One region of the Paenibacillus sp. FSL R7-0652 genome, then DNA from elsewhere that is predicted to be linked to it. Evidence: a T-box and tRNA genes for the amino acid it is inferred to sense, from the RefSeq annotation. Region 1 holds a T-box; the other regions hold tRNA genes.
The links. The T-box of region 1 lies ahead of argS (arginine--tRNA ligase). A T-box ahead of a tRNA ligase gene usually reads a tRNA of that ligase, here a tRNA-Arg.

Region 2: it encodes a tRNA-Arg, which carries the amino acid that the T-box ahead of argS (arginine--tRNA ligase) is inferred to sense. The anticodon was not compared.
Region 3: it encodes a tRNA-Arg, which carries the amino acid that the T-box ahead of argS (arginine--tRNA ligase) is inferred to sense. The anticodon was not compared.

Annotation. Positions count from the first base shown of each region.
Region 1 covers NZ_CP152001.1:2,498,155-2,502,433, reverse strand. Annotated here, with positions in the region: gene argS (arginine--tRNA ligase) at 86-1,864, opposite strand; T-box leader at 1,939-2,227, opposite strand; gene MKY97_RS11455 (four-helix bundle copper-binding protein) at 2,471-2,806, opposite strand; gene MKY97_RS11450 (GTP-binding protein) at 2,874-3,971, opposite strand; gene MKY97_RS11445 (molybdenum cofactor biosynthesis protein B) at 4,154-4,279, shown strand, end outside.
Region 2 covers NZ_CP152001.1:5,221,671-5,225,949, reverse strand. Annotated here, with positions in the region: gene MKY97_RS22900 (hypothetical protein) at 1-201, opposite strand, end outside; gene MKY97_RS22895 (RNA polymerase sigma factor) at 158-751, opposite strand; gene MKY97_RS22890 (hypothetical protein) at 1,028-1,885, opposite strand; tRNA gene MKY97_RS22885 (tRNA-Arg) at 2,342-2,415, opposite strand; gene MKY97_RS22880 (hypothetical protein) at 2,739-3,587, shown strand; gene tig (trigger factor) at 3,723-4,279, shown strand, end outside.
Region 3 covers NZ_CP152001.1:183,217-187,495, reverse strand. Annotated here, with positions in the region: gene gap (type I glyceraldehyde-3-phosphate dehydrogenase) at 1-604, opposite strand, end outside; gene MKY97_RS00900 (sugar-binding domain-containing protein) at 727-1,752, opposite strand; tRNA gene MKY97_RS00895 (tRNA-Arg) at 2,247-2,321, shown strand; gene clpP (ATP-dependent Clp endopeptidase proteolytic subunit ClpP) at 2,502-3,098, shown strand; gene MKY97_RS00885 (stalk domain-containing protein) at 3,367-4,279, opposite strand, start outside.

The sequences.
Region 1 (4,279 bases):
CAAACCGCAAACAACATTCAAGCTGCCGGACAGGACAGCGCCTAACTTCGTTATTCCATGGATTTTCTTCAGGATCTGAACAAGGTCACATCCGCTCTGGAGCCTGCACGCCAAGCAAAGACAAGCTGTAAGCCAGACGTTCGGCAGTACGCGCTGCCAGTTTTACCCGAAAAGCTTTCGTGCCGGGAGGCGCGTCTGCAATTCGCTCGGCATGATAGAAGCGGTTAAACGCTTGAGCGACATCGATCGTATATTTGGCAATGACCGAAGGTTCACTGCGAAGCACTGCTTTTTCCAGATAGGATGGGTATTCAGCAAGCAGCTTCAGCAGCGCCCACGACGTATCTCCCACAGCATCCGCAGCAAGGTGATCCCTAAGATGCCTATCCAAATGTGATCCTTCAGCCTCAAGCTCTGCATTTACCTCAATGTTCTCCGCAGCAGACCCTTTCAACGGATCTGTCACCTTCTCCCGTTCATCACGCGACACATTCGCGGCTTTGGCAAGCACACTTTGAATCCGGGCATAGGTATACTGCACATAAGGCCCCGTCTCTCCTTCGAAACTCACCGCATCATCCAGCGAGAAATCGATATCATTCATGCGATTGCTGCGCAGGTCACCGAAAATAATCGCTCCCACACCAACGGCTTCAGCTACCTGTTCAGACTGTTCCAGATTCGGATTTTTATCCTGAATGATCTGCTGGGCACGCGCAACGGCTTCATCCAGCACTTCCTGCAAAAAGACAACCTTCCCCCGGCGTGTAGACATCTTCCGCCCTTCAAAGCGCATCAAGCCGAACGGAATATGTTCACAGTTGTCTGCCCATTCGTAACCCATCTTGGACAGCACCGTAAACACCTGACGGAAATGAAGTTTTTGCTCGCCGCCAACGACGTATAACAAGCGATCTGCCTGCATAATGTTCCGACGATAGATGGCTGTCGCCAAATCCCGGGTTGGATATATGGTTGTTCCATCCTTTTTTATGATCAGACATGGCGGCATATTTTCTTCATCCAACCTTACCACGAGAGCACCGTCGCTCTCCTCCAGCAGCCCTTTATCCTGCAGTTCTTCAACGACTGCACCCATCTTGTCATTATAGAAGCTTTCGCCCAGTGTATAGTCAAAATCAACATTTAATCGTTCATACATCCGGTTGAACTCCTGCATACTTACTTTTACAAAGAATGCCCATAACCGCTGAGCTTCATCATCTCCCTGTTCCAGTTTGCGGAACCATTCCCGGGCCTCCGTCTCCAGTGTCGGGTCCTGCTCCGCCTCGTCATGGAAACGAACGTACAGCTCCAGGGAATTGCGAATAGGGTCAGCCTGCAGCGCTTCTTCATTCCCCCACCGCTTATAAGCCGTAATTTGTTTGCCAAACTGAGTGCCCCAGTCCCCCAAGTGATTTACACTTATTGAGGTGTAACCCGCTTCTTGATAGAGACGATACAGCGCTGCACCAATTACAGTTGAACGCAGATGCCCGATGCCGAAAGGTTTCGCAATGTTAGGCGAGGACATGTCGATTAGTACACGCGCTCCTTGACCCAGCTGCAGTTTGCCAAATGTTTCGCTGCCCAGTTCCTGCAGCAGCTCAGGTGCCAGCACCTTCCTGTCAAAACGAATGTTCACATACGGTCCGGCAGCTGCGGCATCTGTTCCGGCAGCCTGCAGTGCAGCAGCAATCTCACCAGCAATAACAACCGGTGCCTTCTTGAGCGACTTGGCCAGTGTAAAGCAAGGAAATGCTGCGTCTCCCATCTGCTCCTGCGGCGGGATTTCCAACAATTTTAATACTTCTTCCTCTGTGAGCCCTGTGAGCGGGGCAATCTGAACTGCAGCCTGCTTCATTAACACGTGAAACACTCCTTCTCCGAATCGTATATAGTTAAAATAAAATGCAAAAAAGCTCTCGTCTCTAAAAATCAAGAGACGAGAGCTGTGTTTACAGTTCCCGCGGTACCACTCTAAGTGAATTGTCAGATGAAATGCTTAAGATGCATGTCAAAACTTACGATTCCGCTCGGTGCAAATAACGGCTGCAGGCCGGATTACCCTCAAATCCAAGATATACAATCCTGCAGGACTATATATATAGCTTCGGATAACCATCTCACGGGTGCGCTTCACTCAGGACATTCCATGCCGGCTTACACCTGCCCCGGCTCGCTGTTATGGTTGAATCTGAGCTACTCTCCCGATCATTGATACTGCTGTATTTTATTCATTGCAGATTATTATACATATCCTGGTATGCCTTGGCAACCTGATAATCTACCTGCCTGCTTGAACATGCACTTTTTCATAAAGGACATCCATAGCAAAAACCCCCTGAATGAACGAATGCAGGCGTCCGAATTCCTGCATTTCTGCTTATTCAAGGGGATCATTACTAACACCATATGTTATTTACATCTATATCCTACATGGTTAAACATGATTTCAATAACGTACAGATTAGGCCACGGCTGCCATTAAACGGCAGGCTTCAGCACATGCACGGCAGGCTTCTGCGCAGGCTTGGCAGTGGTCATGTTCGTGTTTGCCGCATTCCGCCGCACAAGCTTCACATGCTTTGACGCACAATTCACAGATTTCGCCGATAAAGTCACTTCCACGAGTCATCGCTTGTGCAGCAAATGCACATATGTCAGCACATTCGCGGTTAAGACGAATACAATCACGCAGCATAGCCAGATCATATTCTTTCAGACTTGATATGTAACATACATTGCAAGCATTCATGCACTCCAGGCAAGCATCGATACATTGTTGGTATTGTTGTTGTGTCATTTAAAGTTACCTCCCAGGCAAAGTTTGCTATGCTTCTTAATACCCATCCGGAAGGAACTTTGAACCATTACTCTTGTTTTATTGCTTCCAGTTCCAGTAACTGTTCACGAATGACAGTCTGATCAAAATGTTCACCAATGAACACGGCAACATTCGGTACTTCACCTTGCGGTGTGATCTTCATATAATCCGATTCACGATAGGCATATTGAAACCAGAACCGGCTTGCCGTATCACTAAAAGAGAGAATACCTTTTGCCCGGTAGATATCACGCGGCAAACCAGCCACAAACCGTTCAAACGCTTCGCTGTTCACCGGCTGGCTGAAATAATGCGTATATACCATCACATGTTCATGTGACGTATGAGGCCTGGAGGCAAGCTTGTGCTGAGAATCCGAAGAATTACTGTGATGTCCATGTTTATACTCATGTCCATGACTGCATCCATGTGTACGACAGGCATCTGTATGCACATGATGCTCAGCTTCATCGTTTGATTTTCCAATATCTGCACCAGACTGCTGCAGGTGAATCTCATTGCCGCTGTGAAGCAAATGTTCCATCTGCACTTCACATTTGACCGTAGGAATCACCGGGGCAAAGCCGTTCCACTTGTTCAACAGCTGTTCCAGTTCCCGCAGCTGCTCTGTTTGAACGCGATCCGTTTTATTCAAAAGAAGCACGGATGCACAGCGAATCTGTTCCTGCATCAGCTTGAATGTTTTACCCTTCTGCTCCTGATACAGACCCGACAGATGAGCTGCGTCGACCACGGTGATCAGACTTTTCAACTCCAGCCGCATATACAGCGAAGTCTCCGTTACGGCATCCAGTATTTCCATCGGATTGGCCGCACCGGTTGCCTCAATTACGATTACATCGGGCGACTCTTCCTGAACGAGGTCTGCAAGCTGCAGTCCAAGATCACCACGAACAGTGCAGCAGATGCATCCGCCTAACATTTCCGTCATAGGTACTTCCTCATCTACAATCTGCCCATCCAGATTCACTTCTCCCAGCTCATTCATCACGACAGCTGGACGAAGTCCCTGCTGCTTCCAGTATTCGATCAGTTTAACGAGCAGTGTCGTTTTGCCGCTTCCCAAAAAACCGGACAGGATATATACAGGAATGCTTTGTTTTTGCTCCTTAGCCATACTCATCTTACACACACCTTTCTGCCAATCATGCGGCCTAGCCTCAGTCTATTTAGCGAGTGTACACTATCCTGTAATTGTTGTGCAATACGCTCCCTCTGTTCCTCGATCGCAGTCGAAAACTTCATTGCCTCATTCCCATGAATGGTCTATGCTATGAGAACAAGTTATTCAAGGAGGATTTCCCCATGACCAATTCAGTTGAACAGCACCGGCAGGAGGCGCCGCAAACGACTGCCTGTATGATAGTCACGGTCTCTGACACACGTACCAAAGAAACGGACACCAGCGGTCAGCTTATACACGAGCTGCTG
Region 2 (4,279 bases), 2.7 Mb from region 1:
GGCGAAGCCTGTAGAAATACTGAGCAGCATGCAGGCTGCTATAATCACACTAACCCTGTATTTCAGGTAGGGTCGATCGAGGCCTTGCCGCTTGGGCAGTTCACCTTGCAGCTGTTTCATTACAGGCCCGGACAAGTCTGCATGGGGCGGCTCAGCCTTATGGAATAGTTCTCGAAGATCCTGATTGCTGTTTGGCTTCATTGCGGCCAGCTCCTTTCACTGGATAATAGTGCTTGCGGAATTTGCCTACCGTTCGTTCATACTTCTTACGCAGATAAGCGCTGTTTCGCTGGAGAATCGTACTGATCTCCTCATAGGTCTTGTCCTCCACACATCGCAAAATGAGCAGGCTGCGCTCCTCCGTCGACAGTCTCTTCATGGCTTGAAGCACCTGCTCATCAAAATAAATGTCCTCAATTCGCTGGTCTATCGGGCTATAATCCCTGGTGGCATGATATAGAAAAGGCAGGTACTTGACAAGCCGGCGCTTGCGCAGCGCGTCAATACACTGATTGTATGCAATGGTATACAGCCAGGCCTCGAACGATTTCTCCGGGTCATACCTTTTCAGATGCCTGAAGGCCTTGAGGAAGACCTCCTGTCCGCAGTCCTCGGCCTCGGCATAGTTGTTTAGCATATGATAACAGTAGAGAAAGATCGGTCTCTGATACTTATGCATGACTCTCTCGAACTTTGTAGTATCTCCACTCAGGATATCGCTTATGATCTGGCGAAGATCTATGTCTTCCAAGTCCCCACCCCTTTTTAAAGTGTTTTATGAAGGAGACACCTTGTATTGTGACAGTTTACCGTTTTTTTTGCTTAAGAAGGCACACGATGCATCCCTCCCGGTTCATTTCAACCCAACGTATCTAATACAGGGGAGATACACTGTGTGCCTGAATCTGCTTAGGAACATGAATGCATCATATTGGTTACGGATTAACCGCTGCTATCTGGACGCAGCGATCTGAAAGCTATATCCCAAGCGCCGCGGCGGCTTAAAGGCTGCCTTGCACTCCGCGTCCTATTTCAAATACGATTCGGCCAGCTTGATCAGCTCCTGCTTGCTCAACTTGCTGCCGATGTCTTCAATATGGTACCAAATATGAAATTCGCTGTTAGGGATGCTGCACACAAATGTAATACCTTGGCCTGAGGACTTGAAATCCTGATTTTCGGATTCGCTGTAAGACGAATAGACCATTTCTGTTCCTCCCGACTTGATCAGCTCATACGTGACCCCGGTTTGTACGGATGGAGTATGGAGCGTGATTTTCTCATCAGATTTTATAGCCTGAACCAGCAGCTCGCTGCTTCCATTTTTATATGTGCTGAAAAGGTTCCAGTGCTTGCCGATCAGTTTAAGCTTTTGCATGGCATATCCTTTGCCAGACTGAGCTGCCTGCTGCTCAAGTTGATCGGTCATCTTGGCTCGCTCGGGATCCGACAGGACCGGATGATAGGTCACGCTGGCGCTGTCAAATTTATATTTTTGCTGGATGGTATCCAAAATTTTAACCGATTGTCCTTTTAGCTGCTCACGCAGCTTGGCTGCTTTCTTGAAGCTCATCGATGTTCGCTCAATATTGGTCTTGCGCTCTGGATTATCTTCAGCAATGTAAAACAGGGCGGCTTCCCCTTTCTTCAGCAGCTCATTAGCTAAGCTATGGCTTTTTGAGGAGCGAAGCAGATCTTCGCGGGAGTGGTCCGACTTATGAGAGCCCTCGTAAGGCTTCTGCTCATAGATAACCTCCCCCTTGTTGTTAGTTAACTTAAAGACTTGATTGCTAATGGTATCATCGGCAAAGGCTGTGGCCGGAATGAGCAGCAGAGCTGCTGTCAAAGCAATTAGACTTTTTTTGTACTTCTTGTTCTTTTTCATGTAGAATCTCTCCTTTGAACTACTGTATTTATAAGGTATTACGTTTTAGGTGTTCCAGAATGTGACATTTCATTGATTTTTATTTATGAGCCAATAGGATGAAGGAGAGAGGCAGGAGGGCAGATGAAGTCGGAATGTGAGAGATGGTAGTACTGAGAGCATTGCAGAGCGGCTGAACAGTTCCAGTGATCTGTCAGGTATGCTCAATACAGTGATGGAGAGCAGCGAGAGCTGACAGGGCGGCGACAAGGTGGTGTTTCTGCAGTTAGAGGAGACCAGAGTATAACGGGTGTTTAATGATCGGAATCTTCTGCCAGGACTCATATTTTGGACAGATTAGAGTTGACCGTCGAGGCTGAGAGGCATATGTTAACGAGTAGATGCCCAGGCGAACCACCCGGGGTTCTCATCCCCAGAACGCAAAAAAAGCTTCCCGAAGGAAGCTTTTTTTCTGAACGTCCCAGGAGGGATTCGAACCCCCGACCGACGGCTTAGAAGGCCGTTGCTCTATCCTGCTGAGCTACTGAGACATGAAATTTTTCAAGCAAAAATGATTTTATCATAAATAAAAATAAATATCAAATGTTTATTTTTTGTTCCATTTTCGTATATGATATTTGGCGGCTGTAACGTTTTTTTCTTTCTAATAAAGGTTATGTTAGAATATCAGAAGAACTTACAAAATAGATCGATATTTGTTGATATATATCTATTCATGGTCAATTCCAACTGGAGATTCAGGAACAGAGGAGGTGCTCCTATCAAGGAATCCACGACCCCGGAAACCGCGCATAACAACAAAATTGTGCTGTTTCCAAAAACGCTGGACTATTATCAGATACAGCTGACGGTTATGCTTGAAAACGAACGTTATGTTGAAGCCATGGACATGCTTCGTTTTTTGCTGCAGTGTCAGGGGCAGGATGAACGTCACTACGATGAGTGGAGGGCGCTGCTTGAATGGCTGCAGGCAGCATTTCCTCAGCATGAAGAGATGGACCTGCCGGTGATTCGTCAAGAAGAGGATGAGGAAGAGGATGTCAGCGAGGAAGAGATGGCCCGGCAGCACGCCAAGTTGAAGCTTGCGCAGGACGACGGTTACGCTGATAAGCTGCTCCGTACAGTTATGGAAGGGCCGCTGTCCGAGCAGACGATGCTGGCACTTGAACAGCTGGCATTTCTGGACGTTTCGAAGGTTGATGAGCAGCTGATTCAATGGCTTCAAACAAAGACGCTTCATCCGCTTTTACAATTCAGAGTGCTGCAGACGCTGCGGCGCCGAGGAGTGCAGGATATCATTCGCTTCACAAGAGGCGATGAAGATGTAGAAGTTGATATCACTGGCGTCCCGCTTAAGCCGGAAGAATTTCCACTTCAGATTGTTCAGATTCTGGAACGGGTAGCAGACCAGACGGAGGTTCATGAACCTACGCTCTTTTATTTTGCCCAGGAACTGTGGATACAATATGTAATGGCGGTCTATGGAACAAGGGATTACGAGTCTATGCTGGAACAAAATGACGCTGCTGCAGACATATGGGCTGCTGCGCTGCATATGACGGTGGCAGACAGTCTTGGTGGTTCACATGATGAAGAAAATACGCGCTCAATGTACGCTGTGACTGGTGCAATGAGGTTTCGTCTGGAGCAGGCTTATCGTTCGATGAAACAGTTTGTTTCGGCTGGTTTGGACGGTCATTAAAGGGCGGAAACGTTTACCTTAAACCGTATCAAGGGATTCCTCTTGAAAAAGAATGTAAACTTGTTTATACTAAAATGGTTATTTTGTACGTGATCGCCTACGTGAACATGTGAATTTTGGAGGGGAAAGTATACAATGAAAGCAACTTGGGAAAAGATAGAGAAGAACCTTGGGGTTCTTGAGGTTGAAGTCGGTGCAGAGCGCGTAACGGAAGCACTCGACAAAGCTTTTAATAAAGTAGTGAAACAAGCAAACGTACCTGGATTCCGTAAAGGTAAAGTACCACGTCCAATCTTCGAAGCTCGTTTCGGAGTAGAGAGCCTTTATCAAGAAGCAATCGACATTTTGCTTCCTGAAGCTTACACAGAAGCGATTGATCAAACGGATATCTTCCCGGTTGATCGTCCTGATGTAGACATCGAGCAATTCGGTAAAGGACAATCTTTCAAATTCAAAGCGAAAGTAACCGTGAAACCAGAAGTTACCCTGGGTGACTACAAAGGAATCGAAGTTGCTGTAGCTAAAAGTGAAGTAACTGAAGCAGAAGTAGCAGAAGAGCTGGAGCGTCTGCAGCAGCGTCATGCTGAACTGGTTGTTGTTGACGAAGGTTCCGCAGCGAACGGCGATGTTGCTGTAATCGACTTTGACGGTTCTGTTGATGGCGTACCTTTCGAAGGTGGCAAAGCAGAGCG
Region 3 (4,279 bases), 2.3 Mb from region 1:
CTGCTGCGCGAGCACGACGGAAGTCACCTTTAGGGTGTGGAGCATCCAATGTGTTTTGGTCGCCAGTGTAAGCGTGAATTGTAGTCATCAAACCTTGAACGATTCCGAATTTGTCCTGCAGTGTTTTTGCCATAGGAGCCAGGCAGTTCGTTGTGCAAGATGCGCCGGAAATTACTGTTTCAGTACCATCAAGGATGTCATGGTTTACGTTGTAAACGATCGTTTTCATGTCGCCAGTAGCTGGTGCGGAGATAACAACTTTCTTAGCTCCACCTTTCAAGTGTTTCTCAGCTGCTTCTTTCGTTGTGAAGAAACCAGTACATTCCAGAACGATATCTACACCCAGGTCTCCCCAAGGCAGTTCTTCAGGATTGCGGTTAGCCAGTACTTTAACTTCTTTGCCGTTCACTTTGAAGAAGCCGTCGTGTACTTCAACATCGCCATCGAAGCGACCTTGAGTTGTATCATATTTGAGCAAATGAGCCAGCATTTTAGCGTCAGTCAAGTCGTTGATTGCTACAACTTCAATGCCCTCTACATTTTGAATACGGCGGAATGCCAAGCGACCAATACGTCCAAAACCGTTAATACCTACTTTAATCATGAGTAAGTTCCTCCCAAGTTTTGATTTAATTTTTTGATAAAACTATATATTCAAGACAGACGGTGAAGTCCGTCAAGACAACAAAATTTGTGTGAAGAAAAAGGTCGTCTCTGATGATCAACCTATTCCATTTCAGCGACGATGATTTCGGCCGCAGCCTCATCTATAATCAGAATATCTTCCTGACCGAAACGCAGTACGGAATGAATGGCAGCCGCCTTGCTCTTGCCGCCCGCAATGCCGATCACCACATCAGTGCGTTCGATATCCTGAAGCCGCATACCCAGTGTAAGCATGGTATGTACCACCTCACCCTGACCATTAAAGTAATACCCGAAGGACTCCGATACAGCACCCTGTTCCTGAAGTTCATCGATGATCTCCGGTGCAAGCTTGCGTCTCTTCGCCATCTCCACAGCATCACCAATACCATGGATCACAATGCGTGATTGCCTGATCAGCTGTAAAATCTCCTGAACACCCGGGTCCTGGATCAGTGATTCATAGGCATGGTCACTAAGCAAATCCGGTACATGCAGGAGTTTATACTGGGCTCCTACCCGCTTTGCCATCGTGGATGCGATCGTATTGGCCTGAATTTCCAGGCTTTCTCCCAGTCCGCCGCGCGCTGGTACAAACCAGACACCCTTAAGCGAAGTAGGTGGCGTGAGTTGTTCAGCGACTTCAGCCGTTGTAGATCCACCCGTAACGGCGACAACGTCGTTGTCACTCATAATACTGCCGAGAGCCTTTGCTCCGGCCCTTCCAAGTTCCCTCTTGGCGTAAGGAGATACGTCCGAATCACCGGGAACGACAACTACCTTTTGCAGACCGTAGGCTTGCTTGATTCGCTCTTCCAGCTCGGATAATCCAAACAGCTCTTTCGCGACAGGTTCTAACTGCTGCAGCAGATTGGAACCCGCCTCACTGATCTTCATACCGGCGCTATCAATTTCGATAAGTCCCTGAGCCTTTAACAGATCGGTCTCAGCTCTCAGAACCCGCTCGGTCATCTGCATGGAATTGGCTAACGTTCTACGCCCAATCACATCCGATAACATGATCTGGTGCAGAATTGTATACCTTTTTTTCAAGACATCCATGAGATCAGGCAGAAGCTGCTTTTGCACTTCTAAAATCGTTCGCATGCTTTCCACTCCCGCAAGCTTCTCGCTCCAAGCTTCTTTCATGGCCCTAAAATGTCCCGGGTTAACTTTTTAAGTCCCACGTTCATTCTACCTAAAACTGACGCGATATGCAAGTGTTTCGAATGCTTATTTCGACACGTTCATAGGCTTCTGTACGCGCCTATTTTCACAACCTCTGCTCATGAGGATAAAATATGAGTTTTCACACCATATATAGAAGAAGGACATCAATCTCATCTATATCTTGCAACCTTCATATTTCATATGGCATGTCCAAAACCTCTTATAGCATGTACCTAAACCCAAGCTTTATCCATTCTTAATTATCATGATCATATCCGAAGCAATTCAAACCACCTGCAAAACAGCTTATAGCCCGTATAGAAGAATGATAATTTTATCGACTGCCAAAAAATCATGCGCCCTTTACTACAAGCAGCAGCTTGCAATTCACCACTTCATAAGCTATAATCATTATTGCTGTCACATTATTTGCGCCCGTGGTCCAATGGATATGACGTAGGCCTCCGAAGCCTGAGATCCAAGTTCGATTCTTGGCGGGCGCGCCATCTAAGTTTTAACAGCTCATAATGCAATTAACCAACGAAACCGGAAAGGTTTCTTTTTTTTCAAAGTTAGTTTGACTTTCTTTGACTTTTTGTTTGAGATTGTTTATGATGTGGTTAATACGGTAACAGTTTAAGTATAAACACCAATTTAACTTTTACATTTCCGAGGAGGTTTTTCACGTGAGTTATATTCCAATGGTCGTTGAACAGAGCAACCGGGGTGAGCGCGCCTATGATATTTATTCCAGATTGCTGAAGGATCGTATCATTTTTCTTGGCAGCGACGTGAATGACGTTGTGGCGAATGCCATCATGGCACAGATGTTGTTCTTGGCAGCCGAAGATCCGGAGAAAGACATTCACTTATACATCAACAGCCCAGGCGGATCGATCACAGCGGGTATGGCAATCTACGATACAATGCAGTTCATTAAACCGGATGTATCTACAATCTGCGTAGGTATGGCGGCATCCATGGGTGCATTCCTGCTGAATGCCGGTGCAAAAGGCAAACGTTTCGCGCTGCCGAACAGTGAAATTATGATCCACCAACCTCTCGGTGGTGCACAAGGTCAAGCATCGGATATCGAAATCCGTGCACGCCGCATCCTGAAAATGCGCGATACGCTCAACCGCATCATCTCTGAACGTACGGGCCAACCACTGGAACGCATCGAAAAAGATACAGATCGTGACTACTTCATGAGCGCTGCTGAAGCAGCCGATTACGGTATCATCGATAAAGTAATCCAAAATGTAGGCTCCCAAGGCATCTAATTCGCGGCCTGTAGGCTTGCAGTGTTATCCCGGGGCGGGCTTCACCAATATATGGTGAGTCCGCCCCGCGTTTATGTCTGGCAGCGAGACAGCATCACCACTCGCCACTGGAGTGTGCTGTCTGTACAAATAAGAAGCCCCTTTCACAATATAGTGAGAGGGGCTTCTTATTTTATATTTTGCGAGAAGAAAGAATAAGTGCTGTTAATTGAGCGTAGCTTAGACGATTTTACAGCCCACTTACTTACTTACTTACTTACTTACTTACTTACTTGTCGGATGCGGCACTGCCAAATGGTTCAGTACCCTTAGGCAGAATTTCCTTATAAGTGAATTTCATCTCAGGAAAACCTTCGGCATATGCTGTGTACTCATACAGCTGGAAGAACACCACTACACCAGATGGGGTCACATAGAAGTCCTGATCTTTGTTGAGACCTTTGTAGCCGCTCAAATATCCCGTGTTCGCTTTCAGCTGCTCGCCAACTTTTTTGCTGATGGTTTCACGCATGGATTTGCTGTTTCCAATCACGTCATCCAGCGTCAATTCCTTACCTGTATCGAGTGCAAATGTGTGCCCTGTGCGATACGTCATACCGTGCGCTCCTGCATAGTCTTCGTAACGCTGCGTAATCAGACCCAGCACGCCGTTCTCATTATAAGTCACCACATACGACGTTTCGAATGCATATGGGCGTTCCGCCGTAGCTCCGCCGAATTCAGACGTCTGTTTTTTAAAAGCAGCTGCTGCCTTATCCACCTCATCTTTGAGCACTTTGTTGATTGCCGCTTCAGCCTCTTTGCTCGCCAGTCCGCTCACCTGCGGATACTGAACATCCACCTCCGCGTTTTTAACCGTCATATTTACTTTTGTTGACTTCACCTTCACGTTGTTCTGCTTCACTTTGCTCAGGGTCAATGTTTTCGTTTTGGCATCCCAGCTGCCCTGCACGCCCAAATAATCTCTCATGGCAGAGAAGGGAATATACAACCGGCCCTGGATCAATTTTGCTTCCACCTGAGGATAAAAACCGTTAATATACACGTTTGGCTGCCCATCCATCAGACTAACGGTCATGGCGTTATTCGCCGCGGTAACCGTGTATGACTTCGTTTTGGCATCATATTTCAATGTACCACCCGCCACATCCTTAACCGCTGTCAGTGACACCCATGTCGAA